Regions from separate parts of the Bradyrhizobium sp. Leaf396 genome, predicted to be linked through region 2. Evidence: riboswitches for the same ligand, from Rfam matches in the RefSeq annotation. Region 2 holds a riboswitch; the other holds the start of a gene.

Region 1 (4,978 bases), on a different contig from region 2:
ACGCCGGCCATGGTGTTGAGCAGCCAGGGCAGAACGGCGCCGCCGAAAAACACCTGCGTGTAGGCGATCGCATGCGTCAGCACATCGCCGCGGCCGCCAAGCATTTCGAGCACCTTGGGTCCGAAGATCAGCATGCCGAGCATGAAGACGAGGCCGAAGCTGACGCCGATCAGCAGCGCATGGACCGCGAGCGTGCCGGCGCGCTCGCGGTTCCCGGCGCCGAGCGCGCGCGCGATGGCCGAGGCCACCGCACCGCCCATGGCCCCGCCCGACATGGTCATGGTCAGAATGATGGTCGGAAACACCAGCGCCATCGCCGCCAGCGCCTCGACGCCGAGCCGGCCGACATAGGAGGTTTCCGCAATCACCACGCAGATGCCGGCGGACAGGCCGATCACGTTCGGCCAGGCGAGTGAGAGCAGCGTGCGCAGGATCGGGCCGTCGGTCAGCGCGCTCCTGATCGGCGGCGGAGGTGGCGGCAACGGGCGTTCTTGCTCATCGACCGGGATCTCGGCGATGTCGGACATGTCCTCTCCCGGGCACCACTTGCGGCGCAGTAATGAACAGGTGTGCCAATAATCTGCTTGCGCGCGGTGCGCGGCACGGGCTTGTTAGCACGGCTCGCCAAGATTCCTCCTGCGCAGTGCGCAAGCATGCCCTGCGACAGTGCATTTCCATGTGAGATTACTGGATCGTCCACACCAGCGGCGGACGCCCGCCGACGGAAGGCCGCAGGTGCACGCCGATGTGCCGCCCGCATCCCGCAGCCAGCCCCTCGAACAATCCTTCAAGCACTTCCGCGCAGGCGGGGTGATAGTCGGCGACGTCGTCCATCAGCTTCCAGCTCTGCTGGCGGATTTCGAACGTACCCTCGGACTGTGTGGTCTCGGCCACGTCATCCTGCGCAGCGAACAGCGCATTCAGGAACGATGCGAACTCGTGTGCGCCACCGCGGCGCATCGTCAGAGCTGCTGCGACCTCATCGAAATATTGCATGCCGACCAGCTTCCCCGTGAGGTGCAGGAGATACCCGCCATCTTCCGGACCAAACAGCTGCACCAGCACGGGCGCCGCCGTGCGGACGTATTCCATTGCATAGTTGCGATAGGCCTTCTCCAGACGCGGCTTCGGCCAGCTCGCGACAGGCAGCGCCGGGGCACTGTTCGCGTCGAACAGCGGCGCTTCGAGGTGACGCGCGAAGACGAGCCGCTGGTCGACCTCGAGCGGATGGTCGTATTGATGATAATAACCTTCGAGCCCGTCCTGTCCGTCGACGCTCTGCTTGGTGCAGACGAAGCCCAGACGCAGATCGCCGAGGGCGACGCCGTTGTTGGCGTGCCAGCCGCGCAACATCGCCCGCGACACCTCGCCGGGGATGCCGCAGATCGCAGTGCCTTTCCAGATCCAGCGTGGCGGCGGGTAGCGGATCCAGGCTTTGGTGTCGCTCTCATACATGTACTCGACATGCACGCCGCCGATCCAGTTGGAGAGATAGTGATATTGCGCAGCGGCCACCGCCGGCGGCAGATGGTCGAGGCCGAGCTTCTCGAGACCCGGCAGGAAGCGTTCCTGCTGCTGACGGCGGAACACGCGGAAGACGAATTCAGCTGCATCCGCGGTGCCGCGCCGCGTGACCACGGTGAGGATCAGACCGGTAAAGTAAGCGTGGTAGAGATCGGCGATCGCGCGCCAGCGCTTCCATTGGGTTTCCTGCGCTGTATCTGATGCGGCGGTCATGTTCACTCCCGATCCTGGTTTTGATCGAGTGTGTCACCGCGCCCGGTGGCAGGCAACATGAGGCGCATGCAGGCCGCCCTGCACTGCACGCCGCCAATTCCGCATCACGAATTTTGTGCAGCCTTGGCCGCTCGCTCGCGCTCGGTGCGTTCGGTGACGTCCCGCGCCATCGCCGCTGATCCCAGCACGTTGCCGCCGGAATCACGCACCAGCGCGAAGGTCATCTCGATGTAGAGCTTGCGCCCGCTCTTGTGCAGCGCGCGGGTCAGGGTCGGCTTGCCTGCAAGCTTCGTGGTGCCGCTCGCAAGCGCGGCCTCGAAACCCTTCCAGTGCGCGGCTCGAAGATGTTCGGGAATGATCAGATCGAGATTCTGGCCGAGCGCTTCGGCGGCGGAGAAGCCAAACAGCACGGTCGAAGCACGATTCCAGCGCGTGATCGTGCCGGAGCGATCCGAATAGATCAGCGCGTCCGCAACGTCTTCGATGATACGTATGTCGAGATCGGATGGATTGCTCATCTCGTCACCTCGCATGCAGCCTGGATGGAGCGCAGCGCAATCTGGGTTTTCTCGGCGAGAGTTCCCGGATCACACGAGCGCTCCATCCGGGCGACAGGATGCAGCTACGCCCGAAAATGCTTCGATAGTTTAAGGCCCTGAGCCTGGTAGTTCGAGCCGATGCGCTGGCCGTACATGGCGTCCGGACGGGCCAGCATCTTCTCATAGACGAGGCGGCCGACGATCTGGCCGTGCTCGAGGATGAACGGAACTTCGCGCGAGCGAACCTCCAGCACGGCGCGTGCGCCCTGTCCGCCTGCGCCGGCATAGCCGAAGCCGGGATCGAAGAATCCGGCATAGTGCACGCGGAACTCGCCTACCAAGGGATCGAACGGCACCATCTCCGCGGCGTAATCGGGCGGCACCTGCACCGCCTCTTTCGAGGCCAGAATGTAGAACTCGCCAGGGTCGAGGATCAGGCTGCCGTCGGGACGCGCCGAGATCGGCTCCCAGAATTCTTCCACCGCATAACCGGAGCGACGATCGACGTCGACGACGCCGGTATGGCGCTTGGCGCGGTAGCCGACGAAGCCGCCGCCCTTCTCGCCGGAGAGATCGACGGAGACGGCGACGCCGCCCGAGAGATCGGCATCGTCGACGTCGACGAGACGCTCGGCGGCATGCAGCGCATCGAGTTCGTCGGCGTTGAGGATGGCGTCACCGGTGCGGAAGCGCACTTGGCTCAGGCGCGAGCCCTCGCGCACCAACACCGGAAACGTCTTGGGGCTGATCTCGGCATAGAGCGGACCATGATAGCCGGCGCCGATCATGTCGAAACGGCGGGTGCCGTCGGCGATCACGCGAGTGAAGACGTCGAGCCGGCCGGTGGAGCTCTTTGGGTTGGCGGCCGCGACGATCTCCGGCGGCAGCGCCAGGCTCTCCAGCAGCGGCACGATGTAGACGCAGTTGGTCTCAAGCACTGCGCCGTCGGCGAGGCTGAACTCGTGCAGCTTCAACTCGTCGATGCGTTCGGCAACCGTGGCACCAGGGCCCGGCAGGAAGCTGGCGCGAACGCGATAAGCGATATCACCAAGGCGCAGATCGAGGCTCGCCGGCTGGATCTGGCTTTCGACGAAGTCGTACGCCGGCAAAATGAGCCCCGCTTCCGCCATCGCCGCGATCATGCGGTCGGGCAGGATACCATTGGCGTCGGCGGCGACCGTGAACGTCAACCGGGGGTCCTCATCAGGGGTCTGTCGCATCCCGACATGCGGGACATGCCGGCCGTTTACGGCTAGCCGATGGACGCCTTGACGGAAAGGGCGTTGCGGAATATGAGCATCACTTATCCCGTGGTGATTTGAGCCGGCCGGCTTGCAGCCACGTTAAATAAGTCGCTAAACAGGCCGGGGACCTCTGTGATCCCGGCCCGTGGAGATATCCAGGCCGGTTTTTTTGTGACCATTTGCGCGTCGATGGTCATGTCGGAGGGTCCAATGTCAAAGTCGCCTGCTGCCTACCGTCCCGAAACCCGCCTGGTCCATTCCGGGACCCTGCGCTCGCAATATGGCGAGACGTCCGAGGCGCTGTTCCTGACACAAGGCTACGTCTACAACAGCGCTGAGGAGTGCGAGGCGCGGTTCAAGGGCGAGGATCCCGGCTTCATCTATTCGCGCTACTCCAACCCCACCGTCGCGATGTTCGAGCGCCGCATGATCGAGCTCGAGGGCGCCGAGGCTGCCCGCTCGGCGGCGACCGGCATGGCCGCGGTGACGACCGCGATCCTGGCGCCGCTGAGGGCGGGCGATCACGTGGTGGCCTCGCGCGCGCTGTTCGGCTCGTGCCTCTACGTCATCCAGGACCTGTTGCCGCGCTACGGGATCGAGACCACGCTGGTCGATGGGCTCGACCTCGACCAATGGCAGCGTGCACTTCGGCCGAACACCAAGACGTTCTTCCTTGAGAGCCCGACCAATCCGACGCTCGACGTGCTCGACATTCCCTCCATCGCCGAGATCGCACACGGAGGCGGCGCACGGCTCGTGGTCGACAACGTGTTCGCGACCCCGATCTGGCAGAGTCCGCTGGCGCTGGGCGCCGACGTCGTCGTCTATTCCGCGACCAAGCATATCGACGGCCAGGGCCGCTGCCTCGGCGGCATCATCCTGTCCTCGGAGGCCTTCATCGCCGAGCACATCCACAACTTCATGCGCCAGACCGGCCCGTCGATCTCGCCGTTCAACGCCTGGGTCCTGCTCAAGGGTCTCGAGACGCTCGGCGTGCGCGTGCGCGCGCAGACCGATACCGCTGCGCGCATCGCGGAGGTGCTGGCGAGCCATCCGAAGATTTCGCGGCTCGTCTATCCCGGCCGCTCCGATCATCCGCAGGCAGCACTGGTCAAGAAGCAAATGCGCGGCGGCTCGACGCTGGTCGGCTTCGAGGTCAAGGGCGGCAAGGCGGCTGCCTTCCGCGTCCTCAATGAACTGAGGCTTGCGAAGATCTCCAACAATCTCGGCGACGCCAAGAGCCTCGTCACGCATCCGGCGACGACGACACACCAACGCCTGAAGCCGGAAGACCGCGCCGCTCTCGGCATCAGCGAAGGCTTCATCCGCTTCTCGGCCGGGCTGGAGCATCCCGACGATCTGATCGAGGATCTGACGGCGGCGCTGGCGAAGGCGTGAATAGCGAATGGCGGAGAGTGATTGGCGAATAGGTCGATCTATTCGCTACTCGCCATTCCC
Region 2 (4,978 bases):
ATCAGAATCCGGATGTGGCGAGATCAAGACACGTTCTTGGAGATTTTGCGCGGAGGTTAACGATGCTAGAACTCGCATGCGTGAACTGCAGAACGGCATTCCAATGCCGCAGCACTCTCAGGGAGCAAACCCGATGCCTTACGCCGTGACGAGGGACAAGTGCCGACTTTATTTCGAGGAAGCCGGCAGCGGCACGCCGATCATCTTCCTGCACGAATTTGCGGCCGACTACACCAATTGGGAGCCGCAGATGCGCTACTTCTCGCGCGGCCATCGCTGCATCACCTATTCGGCGCGCGGCTATACGCCGTCGGATGTGCCCGACGGCGAGGTCTACACCTACACGCATTTCTACTCCGATGCGCTCGCGGTGCTCGACCATCTCGGCATAGATCGCGCGCATCTGGTCGGCCTGTCGATGGGAGCCTATTCCTCGCTTCAGATCGGATTGAACGCCCCGCAGCGCGCCTTATCGATGACGCTCGCCGGCGTCGGCTCCGGGTCGGAGATCGAGAATCTCGAGAACTGGCGCAAGCAGTGCCGCGCCAATGCCGAGCAGTTCGAGACCCTCGGCTCCGTCGAGGTCGCAAAGATCACGCGCGAGGCACCGAGCCGGATTCCGTTCCTGGTGAAGGATCCACGCGGGCATGCCGATTTCTATGCCGCGCTGGCCCGGCACGACGCCAAGGGATCGGCCAATACGATGCGCGGCTTCCAGGGCGGTCGCCCCTCGATCTACACCATGACGGACGCGATCAGGGGCGTAGCGACGCCCGCACTGATCATCTGCGGCGACGAGGACGATCCGTGCGTCGGGCCGAGCCTGTTCCTGAAGAAGCACCTGCCCGCGGCCGGCCTCGCGATGTTTCCGAAATCTGGCCACGTCCTCAACCTGGAAGAGCCCGCACTGTTCAACGAGAGCGTGGCGCGGTTCGTCACGCTGGTGGAAGCCGGTCGTTGGCCGGCGCGCGATCCGCGGTCGCTGGCGGCGCACTAGAGCGAAGGCGTCGCCAAACACTCCGTCTCGTAGCCCGGATGGAGCGCAAGCGTAATCCGGGACTCTCGAGCGCGGCGCGACCTGCCCCGGATTGCGCTCCGCTCCATCCGGGCGACGGCAGACTATTTCCCGGCGCCCCTGCTCAGCAAGAACACCGCCTGCTCGCCGAACATGTTCCACACCCACCAAGGCAGGTTCAGCGGCACGGGCCGGCCATAGAGATCGAGCGCGACGGAGCGTTCCATCTTGACGTTGATCTCGTCGCAAAGCTCGACGAAATCCTTGATCGTGCAGAAATGGATGTTGGCGGTGTCGTACCATGTCGCCGGCAAGTTCTCGGTGCGTGGCATGTGGCCCCCGATCAGCAGCTGGAGTCGCATCTTCCAGAAGCCGAAATTCGGGAACGACACGATGGCGCGGCGGCCGATGCGCAGGAGATTCTCCAGCACGACACGCGGCTGCCGCGTCGCCTGCAGCGTCTGCGACAGGATCACGTAGTCGAAGGCGTCATCGGGATAATTCACGAGATCGGTGTCGGCATCGCCCTGCACCACCGCGAGCCCCTTGGCGACGCAGCGGTTGACGCCCTCGCGCGACAGCTCGATGCCGCGGCCGTCGATGCCGCGGGTCTCCAGCAGTTGAAGCAGATCGCCCTCGCCGCAGCCGACATCGAGCACCTTCGACCCCGGCTTGACCATCTCGGCCACCAGCAGATGATCGACGCGATACTGACCGGCCGCCCCGCTCGTCACGCCGTTCAGCGGCAGCACTTCCTGCACAGACATCGCTAGCCGTCCTTTCTGCCCGTGAGCCCGCGGGCCTTCCCGGCGGACTGCAGGAACGCGCGCGAGATGTCGAAGAACTCGGGAACGTCGAGCAGGAAGGCGTCGTGGCCACGATCGGTCTCGATCTCGGCAAACGACACCCGCGCGCTGGAAGCGTTCAACGCGTGCACCAGCGCGCGCGATTCCGAAGTCGGGAACAGCCAGTCGCTGGTGAAGGACACCACGCAGAAACGCGTCTTGATGCCCGCAAACGCCTTCGCCAGCACGCCGCCGTGATCGGCGGCGATGTCGAAATAGTCCATCGCACGCGTCAGGTAGAGGTAGGAGTTGGCATCGAAACGCTCGACGAAGGACGAGCCCTGGTAACGCAGATAGGACTCGACCTGGAAGTCGGCGTCGAACGAGAAGGTCGGCAGATCTCGATCCTGCATGCGCCGGCCGAACTTGCGATGCAGCGCCGCGTCCGAGAGATAGGTGATGTGCGCCGCCATCCGCGCCACGGCGAGCCCGCGATGCGGATGGATGCCGCGATCTGCATAGCCGCCGCCGTGCCAGTCGGGGTCGGCCATCACCGCCTGGCGGCCGAGCTCGTGGAAGGCGATATTCTGCGCCGAGTGACGCGTCGAGCATGCAATTGCCAGCGCGGAGAACACGCGGGCGGGATAGGCCGCGGTCCATTGCAGCACCTGCATGCCGCCCATCGAGCCGCCGACGACGGCAAACAGCGTCTCGATGCCGAGCCTGTCGATCAGCATCGCCTGCGCGCGGACCATGTCGGGAATGGTGATGACGGGAAAATCCAGGCCCCAGACCTTGCCGGTGACGGGATTGATCGAGGCCGGCCCGGTCGAGCCCATGCAGCCGCCGATCACGTTGGAGCAGATGATGAAGTAGTGCTTGGGATCGATGGGCCGTCCCGGGCCCACCAGCGTCTCCCACCAGCCCGGCTTGCCGGTGACGGGATGCACATTGGCGACATGTTGATCGCCGGTCAGCGCATGGCAGATCAGCACGGCGTTGGAGCGATCGGCGTTGAGCTCACCATAGGTCTGATAGGCGATCTGGAACGGGGTGAGATCGACGCCGCAATCGAGCCGCAGCGGCTGCTCGGCGCCGAAATGCGCGACCTGCGAGCTTGGATGATCCACTTCATGCGACCGTTCGTCGGCGCTGATCGCAGGACTGGGTACCGACTTGACGCCAACCATCATCGACCTCGTTTGCGACTGCCCTCAGACCGCCGCTGGAATCAGGCCATGAAAAACCCGGCCTGAACGATAGGTTCGGCCGGGATCGGAAGCGTCCCCGGCCTGTTTAGCGAGTTTTTTAACGTGGCTGCAAGCCGGCCGGCTCAAATGACCACGGAACGGGCAAAAGCTACCGTCTTGGGCGGTTTTCGTCAAGTCGCGGCCCGAATGAGCTAAGATCAGTGCGGCGCCGCCCGCAGAAAGAGCCGTCATTTCTCTTTGCTTTCGCCGGGCCGACTGCCTAATCAGGATGTTGCTCGCAGCGGATCCACCCCTAAGGCTGATCCGCATCGGAACGTCTTCAACAGCCCTCGCCAGATATGTCCCAACGTCCGCCCGCGCCACCCTCGCTTCAGGAACTGCGCAAGGAGATCGATGCGATCGACGAGAGCATGCATCGCTTGCTGATGCAGCGCGGCGACATCATCGACCGCCTGATCCAGGTCAAGCAGACACAGGAGGTCGGCTCGGCGTTTCGGCCTGCGCGCGAGGCCGACATGATGCGCCACCTCGTGCAGCGCCATCGCGGCATCCTGCCGCTCGACACGGTCGAGAGCATCTGGCGCGTCATCATCTCGACCTTCACTTACGTGCAGGCGCCGTTCTCGGTGCATGCCGATATCTCGGCGAGCGAGCCGGCGATGCGCGATTCCGCGCGCTTCCATTTCGGTTTTACCGTGCCTTACGTCGCGCATTTCAGCGCGCAGGCCGCAGTCGAAGCGGCAGCAAAGTCCAAGGGCGATCTGGCGCTGGTCTCGGCGACGTCGAGCCGCACGCCGTGGTGGCTGGAGTTGGAAGCCGATGGCGCGCCGAAAATCATCGCGCGGCTGCCATTCGTCGAACGCGCGGACCATCCGGCCGCCTTGCCGGTGTTTACGATCTCGCGGGTCGCCGACAGCGCGCTGGTTACGGAGGTCGAGACCTTCAGCGTGCGCGTCTCCGGGTGGAACGCCGAGGTCGCACGGGCCCTGTCGCCGCTGGCGGAGATCGTGGCGGTGCCGGACACGGCCTTCGACGGCGCGGCGCTGCTGGTCTCGGTCACGAGCGCAACCAGCATCGACAAAATTAAGGCTGCCCTGATCGAGGCGGGGGCGTCGGTGCGCTCCACGGCCCTCGTCGGCAGCCACGCAACGCGCTATACGGTGCCCCCGACCGGCACGAAATAGTAAATCGCGAGCAGCCCAGCCTATCCGGAGTCCCAGATGTCCCGCCCCGTGCCGAATCCCGGCATTCTCGATATTGCACCCTACACCCCCGGCAAGAGCCCGGTGCCGGAGCCGGGCCGCAAGGTGTTCAAGCTCTCCGCGAACGAGACGCCATTCGGGCCCTCGCCCAAGGCGATCGAAGCGTTCAAGCGCGTGGCGGATCATCTCGAGGACTACCCGGAAGGCACCTCGCGCGTGCTGCGCGAGGCGATCGGCCGCTCTTTCGGGCTCGATCCCAACCGCATCATCTGCGGCGCCGGTTCGGACGAGATCCTCAACCTGCTCGCCCACACCTATCTCAGCCACGGCGACGAGGCGATCTCCACCACGCACGGCTTCCTGGTCTACCCGATCGCGACCATGGCCGTCGGCGCCAAGAACGTGGTGGCGCAGGAGAGCAACCTCACCGCCGACGTCGACGCCATCCTGAAGGCCGTGACGCCGCGGACAAAGCTGGTCTGGCTCGCCAATCCCAACAATCCGACCGGCACCTATCTTCCGTTCGACGAGGTCAAACGGCTGCGCGCCGGCCTGCCCTCGCACGTGTTGCTGGTGCTCGACGCCGCCTATTGCGACTACGTCTCGCGCAACGACTACGAGATGGGGATCGAGCTCGTCGCCACCACCGAGAACACAGTGGTGACGCACACCTTCTCCAAGATCCACGGGCTCGCTGCGCTGCGCATCGGCTGGATGTTCGGGCCCGAGCACATCATCGATGCCGTCAACCGCATCCGCGGTCCC

The links. Region 2 has a riboswitch for S-adenosylmethionine ahead of metX (homoserine O-acetyltransferase MetX). Riboswitches for the same ligand answer to the same signal wherever they lie in the genome.
Region 1: linked by a shared signal. The riboswitch ahead of ASG57_RS25280 (O-succinylhomoserine sulfhydrylase) and the one ahead of metX (homoserine O-acetyltransferase MetX) in region 2 are both predicted to bind S-adenosylmethionine.

The regions. Positions count from the first base shown of each region.
Region 1 covers NZ_LMQJ01000034.1:112,375-117,352, forward strand. Annotated here, with positions in the region: gene ASG57_RS25260 (MATE family efflux transporter) at 1-527, opposite strand, end outside; gene ASG57_RS25265 (hypothetical protein) at 685-1,737, opposite strand; gene ASG57_RS25270 (PAS domain S-box protein) at 1,842-2,255, opposite strand; gene ASG57_RS25275 (2'-deoxycytidine 5'-triphosphate deaminase) at 2,360-3,496, opposite strand; SAM riboswitch at 3,577-3,656, shown strand; gene ASG57_RS25280 (O-succinylhomoserine sulfhydrylase) at 3,731-4,918, shown strand.
Region 2 covers NZ_LMQJ01000023.1:104,688-109,665, reverse strand. Annotated here, with positions in the region: gene ASG57_RS20705 (alpha/beta fold hydrolase) at 134-997, shown strand; gene metW (methionine biosynthesis protein MetW) at 1,120-1,782, opposite strand; gene metX (homoserine O-acetyltransferase MetX) at 1,785-2,990, opposite strand; SAM riboswitch at 3,076-3,155, opposite strand; gene ASG57_RS20690 (chorismate mutase) at 3,350-4,195, shown strand; gene hisC (histidinol-phosphate transaminase) at 4,232-4,978, shown strand, end outside.